DNA from 2 places in the Ferdinandcohnia sp. QZ13 genome. Region 2 is predicted to be linked to the other one. Evidence: riboswitches for the same ligand, from Rfam matches in the RefSeq annotation. Region 2 holds a riboswitch; the other holds the start of a gene.
What was found. Region 2 has a riboswitch for S-adenosylmethionine ahead of RGU12_RS22540 (sugar ABC transporter substrate-binding protein). Riboswitches for the same ligand answer to the same signal wherever they lie in the genome.
Positions count from the first base shown of each region.

Region 1: linked by a shared signal. The riboswitch ahead of RGU12_RS09320 (YezD family protein) and the one ahead of RGU12_RS22540 (sugar ABC transporter substrate-binding protein) in region 2 are both predicted to bind S-adenosylmethionine.

Region 1 covers NZ_JAVIVW010000001.1:1,910,052-1,919,541, forward strand. Annotated here, with positions in the region: gene RGU12_RS09290 (hypothetical protein) at 1-523, opposite strand, end outside; gene RGU12_RS09295 (2,3-butanediol dehydrogenase) at 723-1,772, shown strand; gene RGU12_RS09300 (DedA family protein) at 1,980-2,573, shown strand; gene RGU12_RS09305 (alpha/beta fold hydrolase) at 2,626-3,444, opposite strand; gene RGU12_RS09310 (LLM class flavin-dependent oxidoreductase) at 3,564-4,949, opposite strand; gene ssuE (NADPH-dependent FMN reductase) at 4,970-5,521, opposite strand; gene RGU12_RS09320 (YezD family protein) at 5,687-5,866, opposite strand; SAM riboswitch class I at 6,000-6,100, opposite strand; gene RGU12_RS09325 (SH3 domain-containing protein) at 6,519-7,685, opposite strand; gene wrbA (NAD(P)H:quinone oxidoreductase) at 7,849-8,460, opposite strand; gene RGU12_RS09335 (glycerophosphodiester phosphodiesterase) at 8,633-9,487, opposite strand.
Region 2 covers NZ_JAVIVW010000015.1:1,749,798-1,759,287, reverse strand. Annotated here, with positions in the region: gene RGU12_RS22555 (MarR family winged helix-turn-helix transcriptional regulator) at 1-293, opposite strand, end outside; gene RGU12_RS22550 (CarD family transcriptional regulator) at 520-1,059, shown strand; gene lipL (octanoyl-[GcvH]:protein N-octanoyltransferase) at 1,165-1,992, shown strand; SAM riboswitch class I at 2,204-2,360, shown strand; gene RGU12_RS22540 (sugar ABC transporter substrate-binding protein) at 2,522-3,598, shown strand; gene RGU12_RS22535 (sugar ABC transporter ATP-binding protein) at 3,642-5,174, shown strand; gene RGU12_RS22530 (ABC transporter permease) at 5,143-6,165, shown strand; gene RGU12_RS22525 (VOC family protein) at 6,155-6,538, shown strand; gene RGU12_RS22520 (PrpR N-terminal domain-containing protein) at 6,746-8,428, shown strand; gene RGU12_RS22515 (2-keto-3-deoxygluconate permease) at 8,583-9,490, shown strand, end outside.

The DNA.
Region 1 (9,490 bases), on a different contig from region 2:
CGGCTACAATTAAAAATAAGGGAAAGTATAGCTTATCATTATGTTTGACATTTGTTATTTCAAATGTCTTTGAAGGGGTTTCTTTAAGAAATTCTTCGAAAAAAGCATTTCTTTCATCATCCCGCTCCTCAACCTTCCCGTCCAACACTTGAATCATGCCATTCGGTCCACCTACTGGAAGAAGTAATTTACCATTCTCACTTTCTTCTAAAAATAAAAGAAACATGCCACCCCTATCTTGGAATTCCTCTGCCCAACCTACATCATAAGGATCAATACCTACCGTTAACGGGCTCGTAACATCCCCTTTATACAAACTGCCAACCTTGAATACTCTCCCTCGAAAAACGGACTCACCGCGTTTCGGCTTACTGGAAAAGTCATATTGCCCCATCACAATAACTTCTGCACGATCGAGTACCTCTTGTAGCTCTAATTCCGCCCAACTTGTGGCCGAAACGCTAGTTACTACTAAAAATAAAAATGAACAGGTTAACAAAACGCCGCGAGCTAAATTACGCATGAAGCACCCCTTTTTCTTTTTTAGACGTGTTTTCATCATAAGAAGTTTCATTCATAACGGAACCACAAGAACCGTCCCTTTGGTCACTTTGTGAAAATGTTCACAAAGATTTAATACTCTTTTTATTTTTTTCGTAAAATGAATGTTACACTGAAATTGTATTGAGAATCTACTATTCTATCTTGAAAGGTTGAGGATCATGAAAGCACTTAGATGGTACAAGGCAAAAGATTTACGTTTAGAAGACATCGAAGAACCGATTGTAAAACAAGGTGAGGTAAAACTCAAAGTAGAGTGGTGTGGAATCTGTGGAAGTGATTTACACGAATATACAGTAGGACCTATCTTTATTCCAGCTGAAACTCCGCATCCGCTAACCAGTGATAAAGCGCCAATTGTAATGGGACACGAGTTCTCAGGTCAAGTTGTTGAAATTGGTGAAGGTGTTACAAGGGTACAGGTTGGTGACCGTGTTGCAGTTGAGCCAATCTATTCTTGCGGTGAATGTGAGGCTTGTAAACAAGGGAAATATAACCTTTGCGATAAAATGGGATTCTATGGCCTTTCTGGGGGCGGTGGAGGATTTTCTGAATTTGCTTCTGTTCCTGAACATATGTTACATAAGCTTCCTGAAACAGTATCCTATGAACAAGGAGCACTTGTTGAACCAGCTGCTGTTGCACTTCATGCGGTGAAACAAAGCAAGCTTCAAGTAGGTGATAAAGCTGCCGTATTCGGAACAGGTCCAATCGGTTTATTAGTAATCGAGGCTCTCAAGGCTGCTGGGGCAACCGAAATCTACGCGGTAGAGCTTTCTGAGCAACGAAGACAAAAGGCAGAAGAACTAGGGGCAATTGGAATTAATCCTAATAACGGTGATGTGGTAGAGCAAATTCAACAGCTTTCAAACGGTGGAGTTGACGTTGCTTATGAAGTTACCGGGGTACCGGCTGTCTTGGTACAAGCTATAAACTCAACAAAATACAATGGTGAGACCATGATTGTCAGCATTTTTGAAACAGAGGCCACTATCCACCCACAAAATATCGTAATGAAAGAACGTACAATAACAGGTATTATCGGATATCGAGATGTATTCCCTGCCGTTATTAGTTTAATGGCTAAAGGATATTTTCCAGCAGAAAAACTGGTAACAAAACGCATTACACTTGATGACGTCGTTACTCAAGGATTCGAAGGTCTTCTTAAAGAAAGAAATCACATTAAAATCCTAGTAAAAGCTGAATAACGTTATGAATGGGCCAATAGATCATGAACCACTGACTATTGGCTCATTCTTTTAGTCCTTATGAAGAATAAAACTTGTTACGTTTACATCCCTCTTTTTAATAGGGTATGATAGGCTTAGGAATTATGATACGATGTTGTCATTCAATAGTACTAGCGGCACCAGTTAACTGCCCGTGTACAACGCATTTGGAAAGGGATTTTTAATATGGGAGAGCAATTTTATTATTTATTGGAGCATTATGGGTATTTTGGCTTAATTATTGTGTTGGCGGCAGGGATCATTGGATTGCCACTCCCTGATGAAATTCTACTTACATATGTGGGATACACTGTTTATCAAGGTAAAATGTCATATTCCCTCTCTTTAGTAAGCGCTTCGATTGGATCAATTATTGGTATCACTATCAGCTATTTTTTAGGAATCAAGTTAGGCATTCCGTTTCTGCGGAAATTTGGGCCTAAACTTCATCTAACCGAAAAAAGAATTCAAACAACGAGCATGCTTTTTAATAAATTCGGACCGTATTTATTATTTATCGGTTATTTTATACCTGGTGTTCGTCATATAACAGCTTACCTTGCAGGATTAAATTATTTAAACTTTAAAAGGTTTGCCATATTCGCCTACTCCGGGGCTATCTTTTGGGGCTTTACATTTATTACATTAGGACATGAGTTAGGTAAGAATTGGATGAAGGTTGAAATGATGATGAATCACTACATCATTTACGTAATCGGGTTTGCACTCATTATTGTTCTTGGTGTTGTCTTTTTAAACCGAAGGAAATTGGTAAGATAAAAAGGGACAGATTCCTTGGTCAAAGGGACCACAGGAACCGTCCCTGTGGTCCCTAATTTTCATCCAAAAAGTCTTGGACAATCTCATTAAATTTTTCTTCATGCTCCCAAAACATCATATGGCCTCCCAGTACTTTTACTTGAGATTCAGGCGTTAGTTGGTTTGTGTACTTTTCTGCAATATCCGCCCAGTGCTCAGCGACAATCGTTAAAGTAGGGACAGCTTTACTAGCCTTTTTTGCTTCCTCTCGATAATCAGAAAACATACCTGATGCAAATAAATTACCCGCGATGTAGTATGGCGTTTTCAATGATTGCTCTACTAGCCAGGTTAACTCTTCTTTCTCAAGTTCTCTTTGCACCATAACTTGAGTGATATAGCTTGTTATGAACTCACGATGCCCCGCTGAATTACGTAAATAAGGATTGTAAATGGCTGCAATATCATCTAGCTTTCCTTCCACCCAATCATCATTGACAGATAAGGATTTAGGCGGCATATCTACAAATACTAAAGATTTAATATGATCAAAGCCATTTTTCTTTACATACTCCCAAACCGTAAAACAACCAAACGACCAGCCCACAAGTGTTGCAGTTTTCACATTTAATGCTTGGAGAACCGCAGTTAAATCAGCTCCGTGTGTGACATAATCATTTCCATGAAGAGAGATAGTCGATCTTCCGTGACTTCTTGGATCAATCACAATTACTCGGTTCGTTTTTGAAAAATATTCAATTTGCTTTGAAAAAACCTCCGTTGTGAATGTGAAGCCAGGGATGAAAACAAGGGGTTCTCCTTCCCCTACATCTTGAACGAATAGTTCGACCCCTGAATCGACTTCAATATATATCCCATCAATAAAACCCATCAATATCCCCCCCTATATTAAACTGTTAAACACTATATTCACCAATTTATTTATTAATTCCTCATAAAAGAGACATTTAGAAAAGCCTTCGGTGATGGTGAAGGCTTTTCTAGTTTGTATTACTTTACTGCTAAGGCTGTAGTTTTTGAGTATTGTTTTCCAGGATGATGCGGTGGCAACTGGCTTCCTTTACCAAATAGGCTATCCCTTAAGGTGTCACCTTCATATTCTTTTCGCACCAGACCCCTTTCTTGTAATACTGGCACAACGAATTCTATGAAATCTTTAAATGTACCAGGAGTAATCGCGTACGCAATGTTAAATCCATCTACTCCAGTATCTTTTACCCAACTTTCCAAATCATCTGCAACCTGTTCTGGACTTCCAACCGTGACCGGACCTAATCCACCAATTCCCGTGTATTTTTTTATTTCATCGATCGTCCAATTTTTACCCGAATCAATTCTAGTAAAGTTTTCAACTGTCGATTGAATCGCATCATTTTTGACAAACTTAAGATTTTCATGGGGACCATACTCTGAAAAATCAATTCCAGTCCATCCCCCAAGTAGTGCGAGTGCCCCTTCATAGCTCACATGTTTTTGATATTCATTGAACTTATTATGTGCTTCCTCTTCAGTTCGACCCACGATCGGAGTAATACAAGTAAGAATTTTTATTTCCTCTGGTGTCCTACCTGCCTTTATTGCCTCTTCACGGAGTTTTTTTACAGAATGCCTAGCAGCGTTTTTAGTCGGTGCCCCAATAAAGATAAGCTCAGCATTTTGACCAGCAAAAGCGCGGCCTTTTGTGGAAGTTCCTGCCTGATAGAGTACCGGCGTTCTTTGTGGAGAAGGCTCACATAGGTGTGCTCCTGGGACTTTAAAATATTTGCCTTCATGGTTGATATCATGGACCTTACTTGGGTCTGCAAAAATTTGATTCTGTTTGTCTACTAAAACTGCATTATCCTCCCAGCTACCTTCCCATAACTTATAGCAAACTTGTAAATATTCTTCAGCAATATCGTACCGCTCATCATGTTTAATTTGGTCTTCCAATCCCATATTCACAGCGGCGCTTTTTAAGTAAGAAGTGACAATATTCCAGCCGACACGCCCCTTTGTAATATGATCCAGCGTCGACATCCTGCGAGCAAATGTATAAGGATGCTCATGCGTGACAGATGCCGTAACTCCGAATCCTAAATGCTTTGTCACCGCTGACATTAATGGCACAACAAGGGATGGGTCATTTACAGGTGTTTGGGTACCCTGACGGATAGCGGCATCTCTAGAGCCTTGATACACATCATAAGGCCCCAGTACATCTGCTAGAAATATTGCATCGAATCGACCCTTCTCTAAAAGCTTTGCTAGTTCAATCCAATATTCACTATCTTTATAGCGGTGTGATTGATCCTCTGGATGTGTCCACAGACCTGGAGATTGATGCCCCACACAGTTCATATCAAATGCATTTAAATAAATTCTTTTCTTTGTCATTGTTATTAGCTCCTTTTTTATTAATGTTTTAAAGCAAAAGCTTTATTCTGTTTGACTGCTTCAACAAAGTAATAAAGCTCTTTTTTCAGTCTTTCTAACACATTTACATCGGTAATAGGGGTAATCACTTGTGTTTTATCGATTTGGCAATCTTGGAAGTAAACTCCTTGCATGCTTTGCCCCTTTAATGCGGCCAATAATGGTTTGAGGCTGAAGTCAATTGCTAGTAAATGTGCTGGGCTTCCGCCTGTCATAATTGGCAAAACGGTTTTTCTTGCTAACACATCTTGTGGCAGCAAATCTAGTACAGCTTTCAGCACTCCTGTGTACGCTGCCTTGTAAACGGGCGATCCTACAATCACACCTTCTGCCCCTTGGATTAATGAAGTTAGATCCTTAATGGCTGGACTATCAAACTTCAGATTAAATATGTCATCAGAAGGAATATCTCTCACGGATACATGTGTGATTGTAAAACCTTCCTGTTTAAGCTTTTTCCCTACAAACTGTAGAACCAAATCCGTTCTAGAACTTTCTGAAGGACTTCCCGATAAAATAACGATTTCGCTCATTTTGATCATCCTTTCTCCTTTTTATTGAAATCTTTTCTTATGAGTTATTGAACCATCAACCTCCCCCTTCCAAAGAAAAAAGGAAATAAAAAAGACATCTTTATTCAAAACGTCAATCGTGGACGCTTTGAAAATAAAGATGCCTTTAGTGGTCTAATCGGCAAATTATTTTTTCGTGGTTTGTTTTTGGGATGATGTGGATTTTTGTAATGAAAAACGCTTCTTTTCCGTCGCATCAATTTGGGTGATTTCCCCATTATGGACAGTAATTACAATTGATCCAAATTCTAGATTCTCCAAGGTTGATAAAATATGTTTCACCTTTTGTTCCTCAAGTTTTGCCATGTCACTCCTCCTTGTACAAGATGTATATCATTTCATTGCCCTGGTTGACCAGTATGGCAGATGTTCATTTTGGCCAAAATAAAAACCCTCTTCTAACAAGAAGAGGGCATACATGCATAGTTCGAATACGCTCTTCTTATCTTTCAAGCAAAATGCTTGCTGGAATTGGCACAGTACATAATGTCTGTTGCCGAGGCTTCGTCGGGCCAGTCCCTCCGCCTCTCTGGATAAGAATCAATAGGTAATTAAGTTGTTGTTTGTTGATATAAAATTACATGGAATTTTACATTCTGTCAATCACTTTATCCAAAAATTTTTAAAAGAGGGAACTTTTAGTTATTTAGTCATAGTTGCGTTCATGAGTTTGGGTATGATGATAGAACTCTTGGGACATAAACACTTTTTTGGGTTTGGAGATTATTGATAAAACTAACAGCTTATACACTATTTATATGCGGACTATTGGAGATTACTGGTAATATCCATAACTTAAACACTTTTTATGCTAAGACTTCTGGAGATTACTGGCGATACTTATAACTTAAATACTCTTTATGCTTAGGCTTCTGGAAATAACCGGTAATACTTATAGCTTAAATACACTTTATGCCAAGACTTCTGGATATTACTGGTAATACTTATCTTTAGAAGTTTAGTATTTGTTCAGCTCTTGTACAGGCGTCTGAAGAATAACAGGATTTTTTGCGGGATCTAACCACTTCAAAAGTTTAATTACATTTGCTTCCGATGTTGCAGTACACCCCAATGTATAACCACTGCCAACATGGAAGAATATCGCACTTCCTTTATAGGGAGTTCGCTCTGTATTGTAGTTGATCACAAATCCATAGGTATATAGACGATGCATCATATTCTCTGCGCTTTTCCACTGACCTTGGGTTTCATTTCTTGACTGCCATGAGTTGTAAAGTGGGGACTCTGGATCATCTACCCATACATCATCATTTGTAATGTTTCGGAAAGGTAATTTTGTACCCGGATTTCCTTTTTGTCCAAAAGCTGTTCCGATTGTATATTTTCCTACAGGTGATTTACCATCTCCTTCTTTTTTGTTGGATGCAAAGCCATTTTTTCCGATATAGCCAGTAGTGTTCAAAATCGGATTCCATTTTCCATTTGCATCCTTCTCAAACGCTTGAATCGTTGCGTGATTGGTGTTGTATCCATCTGTAGTTACAAGAATAAGCTGGTGGTTTCCATTAACCGTTTTTAATGTATCAGCGATATTCCCACTTTTTTCAGGTTTCGTTCCAGTAGTTGTAGATGGGGCCGGTGTAGCACCCACAACGCTTTTTTCAACAATAGGTTTTGTATCGGATAAGTATTCACTATACACCCAGCCTGTTTTATCATTCATTTTTACTTTGCTCCAAGAATCGGTAACCTCACTAACAATAAGGGCTTGTCCTTGCGTAACAGCTATAACAACTGGATAATTCGTACCTGCCCCGCTACGCATGTTTAAAGAACCAACATTAACATATTGGGTGACAGGCTTTTCTAAAATAGAAGAAGTGACAATAGTCTCATCCTCTGTATTTTGAGTATCAACTTTTACCTCATTTTCTTTTTGAATTTCCTCGTTTACCGATTCCTCACTTTTTTTGGTAACCGTTTTGTCGTCTTTCAAATCCATATCTGCATCGATTGTCATTGTAGCAGTTGTTGCTGTTTCTTCTTTTACCTTCTTAGTGGTTGCAACTGTATCGTTGCTCCCTATCTCAAATGTAATTGCAATTATTATTCCAGCAATTATCAATGCTGTTATAATTCCGATTAGCTGTTTTTTCTTTATCATGCTGTTTCTATCCCCCTATTGAAAAACCACACAAATAATTATATTACGATAATAGCACCTAGAGGAATTGTCAATATTTTTCCAACTAAACATAATAAACCCCACAAAAAAAGAGACCCGAATAAACTGCAATTCAAGGTCTCAAATTCATGTTTTTAGATGTTTATTGATTTGCTTTTTTTACCCATTCCGCTACAGTAACAGTACGTTTTGCTTGATGTTTCACTGCCGCTTGTACGTCATCAATCATTTTTCCATCTTCACCGACAGTAACACTTGTTCCGTACGGATTTCCACCCGCTCCAAATAATACTGGATCAGTATAACCAGGAGCAGCAATAATCGCTCCCCAGTGCATCATACTTGTGTATAACGAAAGGATTGTCGCTTCTTGTCCACCATGCGGGTTTTGAGCAGACGTCATCGCACTTACAACTTTATTAACCGTTTTTCCAGTAGCCCAAAGTCCACCTTGAGTATCAAGAAATTGTTTCATTTGTGAAGGCATATTTCCAAAGCGCGTTGGAACACTGAAGATAATTGCGTCTGCCCATTCAATATCATCCGATGTGACCACTGGAACGTCCTTTGTTGCTTCAACGGTTGCTTTCCATACTTCATTTCCCTGGATGACAGACTCAGGAGCTAATTCCTGAACCTTTAATACTTTAACTTCAGCCCCAGCTTCTTTAGCTCCTTCTTCAGCCCATTTAGATAACTGATAATTTGTTCCACCCATACTATAAAAAATGACTGCTAATTTTACATTTGACAATTTTACATTCTCCTTTTTCGATGATTTTTAGTGGTAAAGGAACATCGCATAACTTACCCATCCTATTATTTCTTATAATTCGCTTTAATATGCGGGATAGTGGGACAGGTTCGTTGTCCCAAAAGGCATAAAACGGGACGCAGTACCTGTCCCTGCGCCCCCTCTATCTTCTTTATACATACTTCATTTGTTGATTTCTTATCCGAATTGCCCTTTCAGGATAATCGGTAATGATTGCTTCGACTTGCAATCTTAGTAATTTTTCTATTTCATTTGGATCATTGACAGTCCAAACTCTTACTTTATCGTAAAGCCCTTGCAAGCATGATCCGTAGTCCTCATTTGCCCGATTGTTAAGATAATGAATGACTTCAATTGGTAGATGTACTGGAAATTGTTTGCTTAATTGTAGTAGCTGTTGGAAAATTTCAGTCTTAGGTAAAAGAATGGACTTGTTTAAATGCAGTGCTTCCAGTTCTAACGTATTGATATAATCGTACGGAAGGGAAATACTATTATTGAGTAACCATGCTATTTTGGAACTTGGATTAAGCTGCTTCATTCTTAAAATGGTCGGCAAATGGAACGAAGAATAAATCACCTTCCGATTTTTTGCATATTGTTCAACGACATTTTGAACTTTTTCTTCAATTCCTTCATAAGACACTGAACTTGTTTTTAATTCGATATTAAGCTCAGTATCATAAGGTACCAATAGTTCTAGAACCTCTTTTAATGTCGGAACCCGCTCTTTGTCCCAAGCTTCTTCATATTCACCAAAGTGAGTAAACGGTCTACCAGCACTATATTTTTTGATTTCAGCTAAGGTTAAATCTTTAATCCAACCTACTCCACTTGTTGTCCGGTCCAGTGTTTCATCATGGATCACTACAACTTCCCCGTCTTGTGTCAAATGGACATCTAATTCCAACCCATCAACACCTTGCTCAATCGCTTTTTTAAAACTTAGTAACGTATTTTCTGGATAAATCCCCTTTGCTCCACGGTGGCCATAAATTTTCGTCATGAT
Region 2 (9,490 bases):
AGTTCAATCGATTTTTCTTTTCTATTGTGTTCGACATCCATTACGTTAACGAGCCCTTTCGCCTTCATGTTTTTTATAAACTTATGAGTAGCCTGTCTCGAGATGTCTACATTTTTTGAAACATATGCAATTGTTGGTTGCTTTTTATATATTCTCGACATGATGTACCATTCGGAGTTTGAGATTGCGATGTCACTAGTCTCATTCCATAATTTTTCTGCAATACCACGAAGTTGACCATGCCTTTCACTTATAAGGTCAATGAGATCTAATTGTTGAAGTACAGGATCCATACATTCCACTCCCGTTTTAATAATCGTCATTACTATACAAAAAACGATAGACATTGTCAACTGAGTTGACAAACCGCGAAATAACTACAGTTAGGGGATTTTGTCTTTATTACAACCCGTAGAGATGATAATCTTCAAATGTCAACCAAGTTGACATTTTTCGCAAAATGGAGTATGATAAGTATAGTCAACTAAGTTGACAATCCATTGGATAGGAGCATGGTACATGTTTAATATTGGGGATCTGGTGATTTATTCAAATCAGGGGATTTGTCGAATAGATGATATTTGTGAGAAAACATATTCTGGGATTACTCGAAATTATTATATTATGAGCCCAATTGAGGATAGTACTTTGACGATTCAAAATCCAGTAGACAATGACCGCAATTTAATGCGAGAAATCATTGGGAAAAGTGAGTCAGAGGAGATATTGGACTCGTTTAAGCTACCGGGAATTCAGTGGATTGATCATGCGTCAGAACGTCATAAAAATTATTCTGAAATCGTTTCTTCTGGAGACAGAAAAGAAATTTCGAGCGTTTTAAATACATTAATGAGTAAAAAATATGAATTTGAAATGATTGATAAGAAGTTATCTGAACATGACCGTAGACTTCTCCTTCATATTCAAAAAATACTTTTTAAAGAGTTAGCCATTACGTTGGATACGACGGTAAAGGCCATCGAGAAAGATATTAATCGTATGATTGCGCAAAAAATGAGCAAGACCTCCCATCACGAGGTAGCCAATTTCGTAAATTAAAGGTAAAATAGGGAATGTTAAAACCAGGCAATGCCTGGTTTTTTAGGGTTCATTTGCATTTGCGATTTTTAAAAAAGTACCTTTTGTGTAATAGGAGTATGACGTATGACCGAAAGTCTTTTACACCAGCCAAGCTGGCGGATTATAGATCAATCAAGTTTAGGCTATCAATTTGATGCATTGCAATCGTTTGCGATAGATGATACGCTTTGTGCATTTGTAGGAAAAGGAGATTCACCAGCTACTGCAAGGGCCTGGGTTCATCATCAGACCATTGTGCTTGGGATTCAGGATACGAAACTTCCCTTTCTTGAGGAGGGGATAGAGCTCCTTGAGTCAATGGGCTTTCGTGCAATCGTACGAAATTCGGGCGGACTAGCAGTGGTTCTTGATGAGGGAGTGCTAAACATCTCGCTTATCTTTCCTGAAACAGAAAAAGGCATTGATATCAACCGTGGCTACGATACAATGCTTGAGTTGATTCGAAAAATGTTCGATGGCTATGAAGTCGACATAGTAGCACGAGAGGTTGTCGGTTCATATTGTCCAGGAAGTTATGATTTAAGTATAGATGGGAAAAAGTTTGCAGGAATCTCCCAGCGTCGTCTTCGTAATGGGGTGGCTGTCCAAATATATTTAGGTGTGACAGGAAGTGGATCTGAGCGTGCAGAAATCATTCGAAAATTTTACGAGGTGGGGCTGCAAGGGGCAGAGACGAAATTTGTCTATCCGGATGTAAAGCCCGAAACGATGGCGTCCTTGGCAGAATTGATTGATCCTAATCTTACTGTCCAAACCGTCATGTTACTGCTACTTCAAACCCTAAAAAACGAAAGTGAAAGTATCTTCGCTTCACAGCTTACCGAAGAAGAAATGCCATTATTCGAGCAAAACCTTTTACGAGTGCTCGAACGGAATAACAAAGTATTATAAGGGTCCAGGGGGACGGTTCTCCTGGTCCCTTTTTTTGTGGAAGCTGTTAATTGCGCGTTAGTCGGGCACATATGCGTCATGATACGAAAAAAGGCAAATTACTTCCTTTCCCACTATTAAAATATTTTTTATAATAAAAATATTGAAATTTGTTTTTGACCATGATATGATTCTCGTCAAGTAAGATATTTGAATATGATTGCTGTATTTTCTCTTATCAAGAGTAGGCTGAGGGATTTGGCCCGATGACGCCCAGCAACCGACCGTAATACCATTGTGAAATGGGGCGACTTAGTTCGCCGGGTAAACAACCCGCAAGGCACGGTGCTAATTCCAACAGAAGGATGATTCTTTCTGGTAGATAAGAGGTGCGAAGACTTTTGTATGCTTCAAGCCTCTTTCTGATAAGAAAGAGGCTTTTTTACATCTTCAAAAAGAAGCCTCAACAAACAGGAGAGTGATGGGTTTTCAACTTGAGTAAACAGATGTGAAAAATAAGATTACATACAAAAGAAGGGGAGAAAATTAAATGAAATTATCAAAACTATTATTCACGACATTATTAATTATTGCAGTACTAGTTGGCTGCCAACCGAAAGTAGCTGAAGAAACAACGAAAACAGATAGTACAGAAGTAAAGAATTCTGATCATCCATTAGCAAACAAAAAAGTTGCGTTAATCATGCAGCAAAACTTAGGAACATTCTCAGCGCAATATATTGAGGGTGTTGAGGAACAAGTGAAAAAGTTCGCAGGAGAAACAACGGTTTTTACATCTGATGGTGACCTCGCGAAAATGGCGTCAAACGTAGATGCAGCGTTAAACCAGGGCTTCGATGCCATTTTAATTGACCATGGAACAAAGGAAGCACTACAAAGTTCTGTTCAAAAGGCAGTCGATAAAGGAATTCCAGTTGTTGTTTTTGATGCAGAAGTGGAAGTGGAAGGTGTAACCGTTCTTGAACAAGGTGACCAGCAAATGGCACAAATGACACTTGAAAAATTGGCAGAAGACGCTGGTGGTGAAGCAAATATCGTAAAAATTTGGGTTGCGGGCTTCGCACCAATGGAAAGACGTCAGTTGGCCTACCAAGAGTTTCTTGATAACAACACAGGCATAAAAGAGATCGCAACATTTGGTGCCGCTACGGCAAACACGGCTTTAGATACACAAGCACAGATGGAAGCTCTTTTAAAACAATACCCTGAGGAAGGTCAAATTACAGCGGTTTGGGCAGCGTGGGATGAGTTTGCAAAGGGTGCTGTTCGTGCCATTCAACAAGCAGGACGTACAGATATTAAAGTGTACGGAATTGACATGAGCGATGAGGATTTACAAATGATTCAAGCGGATAATAGCCCATGGGTTGCGTCGGCAGCGGTTGATCCAAAAGATATCGGACGTATCCAAGTTCGTTTTGCATACCAAAAACTAAACGGTGACGAAACACCTGAACGCGTAAAATTAGAACCTGTTTTCGTAACAAAGGATGCACTTCCAGGAGAACAAATAACAACTGCCGAGCTTGACCAGTACATTGAAGGCTGGGGTAAAAGCGAACAAGGCTACACAGACGAGTTGAAAAAGCTTGAAGCTGGAGAGTAAAAGAGAGGGCCTTCAAAGGTTCTCTGTAAAGGAGGATATGTAGATGCCCTTACTCGACATGAAGGAAATAACAAAAAGCTTTGGAAAGGTGATTGCGCTGGAGCAGGCTTCTTTTGAACTAGAAGCTGGTGAGGTTCATGCCTTACTTGGTGCAAATGGAGCGGGAAAGAGCACGCTGATGAAAATTCTATCGGGTGCTTATGAGCTTGATACAGGGGTGATTACCCTTGAAGGCGAAACGATCAACATTCGTAATCCAAAGGATGCGAAAACACATGGAATCCACTGTGTCTATCAAGAGGTCGACACTGTGATTGTACCGCAGCTCACCGTTGCTGAAAACATTTTGCTAGATACGTTTTCGACTGAAAAGAGCTTATTTATCAATAAACGAAAGCTTCGTGAAAAAGCAGCTTCGATTTTAAAGCTTTTGAATGTAACAGACATTCCAATGACGAAACAAGCATTGGAGCTGTCACTAGCTGAAAAACAATTAGTGCTAATCGCAAGAGCACTCGCCCATGAGGCAAAGGTCATTATTTTTGACGAACCAACAGCGCCTTTATCGATTGAAGAAACGAAGCATCTATTTGAAATCGTAAAAACATTGAAGGATAAGGGAGTCGGCTGTATTTTTATTTCACACCGGCTTCCAGAAGTGTTTGAAATCTGTGACCGCTTAACGATTATGCGCGATGGGAAAACGATTACTACTTTTTCGACGAAAGAAGTTACCCAAAAAACCGTTATTGAAACGATGCTTGGTAATTCCTATAAAGAACAATCCACGAAACGGAAGACAGTGAGGGGTGACCTTCTTTTAGAGGTGAGTGGTCTTGATGATGGAGAAAAGCTTGCCAATGTATCGTTTACGGTTTCCGAGGGGGAAATTGTTGGGGTTGTTGGATTGGTAGGTGCCGGAAAAACGGAGCTTGCGAAAACATTGTTTGGTCTCCGCTCCTACGAACAGGGTGAAGTCAAAGTAAAGGGCAAGTCACGACATTTTACGCATTCCCAGCAGGCAATTGAAGCGGGGGTAGCACTTGTTTCAGAGGAGCGTCGTAAGGAAGGACTGTTCGTTCACGAGTCAATCTCTACGAATCTATCCTTTGCTAATTTGAAAAAATTCTCACCGTTTTTATTCATGGATCGGAAGGCTGAGAAAAGCTATGCTAGCTCTATCATTGAATTGCTTGGGATCAAGGCGAAAGATACGGAAGTGTTGGCTGAGCATTTAAGTGGGGGAAACCAGCAAAAGGTTGCAATTGGGAAATGGGTATCTCGAAATGCGAATCTCTATTTGTTTGATGAGCCGACAAAAGGGGTGGATGTCGGTGCAAAGCAGGATATTTTCCAGCTTATCTATTCCCTCGCCGATGAGGGGAAAGGGATCCTTTATTTTTCCTCTGAAATTGATGAAATCATCCGAATTTCAGATCGAATTCTAGTCATGTATGACGGGGAAATTGTGAAAGAACTTTCGCGAGAAGAGGCAACACAGGATAAAATCCTCTTGTATGCTAGCGGTGGAAAGGAAGACGTACATGAAAGGGAATATCATCAGCTTCTTGTTTAAATACGGGGCAATTGTATTAATGAGCTTTATCTTAATCTATTTTAGTTTTGTAAATGATGCCTTTTTTTCATATGGCAATCTATCCGATATCTTAAGGTCAATCTCAATCGTGACACTCCTTGCGTTAGGGGTGACCTTTACACTGGTTGTTGACGGCTTTGATTTATCGGTTGGGTCAACGATGTCGTTGTCGGTTGTAATCACGGCGTCATTGATGGTGTGGTATGAATTACCGCTTTGGGTGGTTCTGCTTCTACCACTTTTAGTTGGAGTTGCTGTAGGACTAGTCAATACGTTTTTAATCGTAAAGATAGGAATACCGGATCTACTCGCGACACTTGGAATGATGTATATCGTGTCAGGTTTACACCGGACCTACACGGAAGGGTACTCTATCTACAACCATATGCCATTAACTAGCGGAGGGACTGCACCAGGTGAGTTTAGTTCTGCATTTTTGTGGATTGGGCAAGGCGAGATGCTAGGACTCCCGGTTCCAGTCTGGATTATGCTTGTTTTTGTGCTTCTTGCTTATGTGATTCTCAACCATACAAGATGGGGACGGATTTTATACATGACAGGCGGAAATGCTGAAGCGGCAAGACTATCAGGAATCAACACAAACAAGGTGAAGCTGGTTGCTTATACGGTATCTGGTGTGTTTGCGTCAATGGCAGGGATCTTGTTTACAGCGCGCGTTGGCTCAGGGCAAATTGATGCAGGTGCTTCGTTGTTAATGGAGTCAGTGGCTGCTGTGTTTGTTGGATTTTCCGTGCTTGGTGCGGGTAAGCCAAATGCACTCGGAACCTTTTTTGGGGCAGCACTCATTGGGGTTCTACTAAATGGACTAACAATGCTGAATCTACCATACTATGCATTTGAAATTGTAAAAGGCTCCGTACTAGTTTTGGCACTAGCTGTGACGTACATTGGAGTCAAATATCGACCAAAGGTGATTCGAAAAAGGAGAGAGCAAAAACATGCCGCTTAAAAAACTAGAACATGTGGGGATTCAAGTAAAGGATTTAGATACAACGATTGAGTTTTATACAAGAGTACTAGGCTTGGAGTTGCTAGAAAAGCAGGATCATGTGGACCCAAAGCTAAAGCTTGCTTTCCTAGGTTTTAGTGATTCAGATGAAACGGTAATCGAATTGATTTCTGGATACAATCCAAACCTTCCAACAGAAGGAAAGGTTCATCATATCGCGTTTACCGTCGAAAACATTGAAGAGGAAATAGCGAGAGTGAAGGAGCACGGTGTTACATTTGTCGATGAAAACATCACAACCCTCCCAAGTGGAGCAAAATATGTGTTCTTTAATGGGCCAGACGGAGAATGGATTGAGTTGTTTCAAAAATAAATGACAAATCACAAATGGGCCCGCTCGAGTTTCAAAGGACTTGGGCGGTGTCCCTTTTTTTATTCGACAAAGATCAGAAGGGGGCACCAGGTTCTTGCATATTTTACATTATATATGACCTCACTTTTCAAAAATGGTAATATAAATGATGTAATAGTACTTGGTCTGTATGTGTTTACAAATTTAGAAGGCAGGATTGAAGTGTAGATGAACATTAAAATACACATCGTGGCACCCTATGAATCAATGATTCCAGTTATTCAAGAATGCATTGGTTTTTTTCCTACATTTGAAATTCGTTATTCAATAGGTGACTTACACGAAGGGGTAAAGCAGGCGATTCATGCCGTGAGTAATGGGGCAGAGATTATTATTAGCAGAGGTGGGACGGCTCAATTAATTAAAAAAAATGTCCGTGTCCCTGTGCTCGATATGCAGCTTTCTGGGTATGACATGATTCGGTCGCTATCTTTGGCTACGAATTTGGAGAGTAAGACGGCGATTGTTGGCTTTTCGAATATTACCTCTGGTGCTCAGTCCATCATAGATTTATTGGATCTGCCCTTAAAAGTTTTCACGGTTGCTGATTCTGATGAGGTAGCACCCTTAATCTTAGAACTTAAAAACTCCGGATATCAGCAAATTGTAGGGGATGTAATTACAGTTAAAACTTCGAACGCATATGGTCTTAAGGGGTTTTTAATTCAATCTGGTAAAGAGTCTATTATGAATGCGTTAGAAGATGCGAAACTGGTTTATGGTTATTTAAATGACAAAAATTATCTAATGAAAGTCATGGAGCAATTTATCTTAAAAGACCACCCAAATATGATGATATTGGACGATAAAAATGAGATTATCTATGAGCGCTGGAATGATTTTCACTCCAGCCCATTAACCGAAGCTGATTTATATATATTAATTACCGACCTCGAAATAAATAAACAGAAGGTTACAAGGAGCTTCATGACTCAGGATAATTTGTTTGATGTAACTGGCTATTTTATTCAAGTGAACCAACAGTCTTTTAAGGTCATTGTTACTGAAAAAACAGTTTCTATTCTGGAACAAAAGGGTCTTTCTATTGATGCCGATACGACAAGTGAACCAATTGCAGCAGCGTCGGAAGTAATTAGGAATATACTAATTCATATAGAAACCCTCTATAAAAATAATCAAATAATCCTTTTACAGGGTAGAAAAGGTACTAGTAAGGACTTTATTACTCGTTATATTCATCAGAGATATTCGGATGAAGGCTTGCTCCTTACAATTAATTTTAAAGAGTTCGATCATGATTATTTGGATAAAATGCCACTAAGGAATATTCGTACAATTAGACTTATACATCCTGAGTATATAGACGACTATCAAAGGCTATCACATTTTATAAAAGAGTGTCTGACACATCATGTACGTATTTTCATCCTTACAGAAAGTATGTTACCTACTGAGTTTATTCAAGAGGTAAAGATGAATAAGATTATAATGCCGGATTTATCTGAAAGAAAAGAAGATATTCGCATTCTTGCTCAATACTTTATTGCTTATTACAATCAAAAGTACGGAACGATACCAGTTAAGATTAACGGTGAGGCAATACGATTTTTGGAGAATTTTACCTATCCTAATAATATCGACAATCTAAAAAATCTTATTAAGCAGGTTGCCTTAAATGAAAAGGACTATGTGATTCAAAAAGAAACAATTGAAAGAGTAGCTACAAATGAGCATCTTCCGGCTGATGTGATTTTTCAACAAGGTACTTTAAAGGAAATCGAAAAGGAAATTATTAAATTAGTCTTGAAAGCAGAAAATAATAACCAAACAAGAGCAGCGGAACGGCTAGGAATTAATCGAGCAACCTTATGGCGTAAGCTTAAAGAGTAATCTTTAGGTTTACGCTTTTTAATTAGGTTGATTGTTGCATTTTTAAACACTTTTAATATTTAAATATATTTTTAGTAAAAAAGTGTTGCTTTTATAAACGATTTATTCTATATTACTAGTGTAAACGCTTTACGAAAATAAGGGGGAAAACAAAATGAAAATTAAAGCAACTTTAGATAAGATTCCCGGCGGAATGATGGTTGTTCCGTTGTTGCTAGCAGCAACGATTAATACATTCTTTCCAAATATGCTGAGAATTGGCGGTTTTACCGAATCGTTATTCGTAACAGGAGCAAATACATTGATTGCACTTTTCTTATTTATTGCGGGTGCACAAATCAGTGTGAAAAACGTAGGGGTATCACTTGGTAAAGGTGCAACATTACTTGGATTAAAATGGGTAGTAGGGGCAGCTTTCGGATTAGTAGCATACTTGTTAGCAGATAGTAATGGATTATTCATAGGAATGGCTCCGCTTGCAATTATTGCGGCTATGACAAATAGTAATGGTGGAATGTACATGGCCCTAGTTGGTCAATACGGAAAAGAAGATGACAAGGCCGCATATTCACTATTAGCTCTAAATGATGGACCATTCTTAACTATGATCGCATTATCCATTTTTGGTACAATGGGCTTTGTTGATGGAATGTTTTCTATTCAATCATTCGTTGCAGTACTTCTTCCTATCGTTATTGGTATGGTTTTAGGTAATTTAGATCCAGAAATGAAAGAGTTTTTAACCAAAGGTAGTGACATGTTAATTCCGTTTTTCGCTTTTGCACTAGGTATGGGAATCAACTTCACAGCGATTATTGAAGGTGGATTAAGTGGTATTTTACTAGGTGTTATTACAGTAATTTTCACTGGTGGTGCTGGTTACCTAGTATTTAAATGGATTGGCTGGAACCCACTTGTTGGTGCAGCAGAAGGTACAACAGCGGGGAATGCTGTTGCAACTCCGGCAGCTATAGTTGCTGCTAATGCATCTTTTGCACAATTTGCTGAACTTGCAACAGTTCAAATCGCAGCAAGTGTTGTAACAACAGCTATTTTACTACC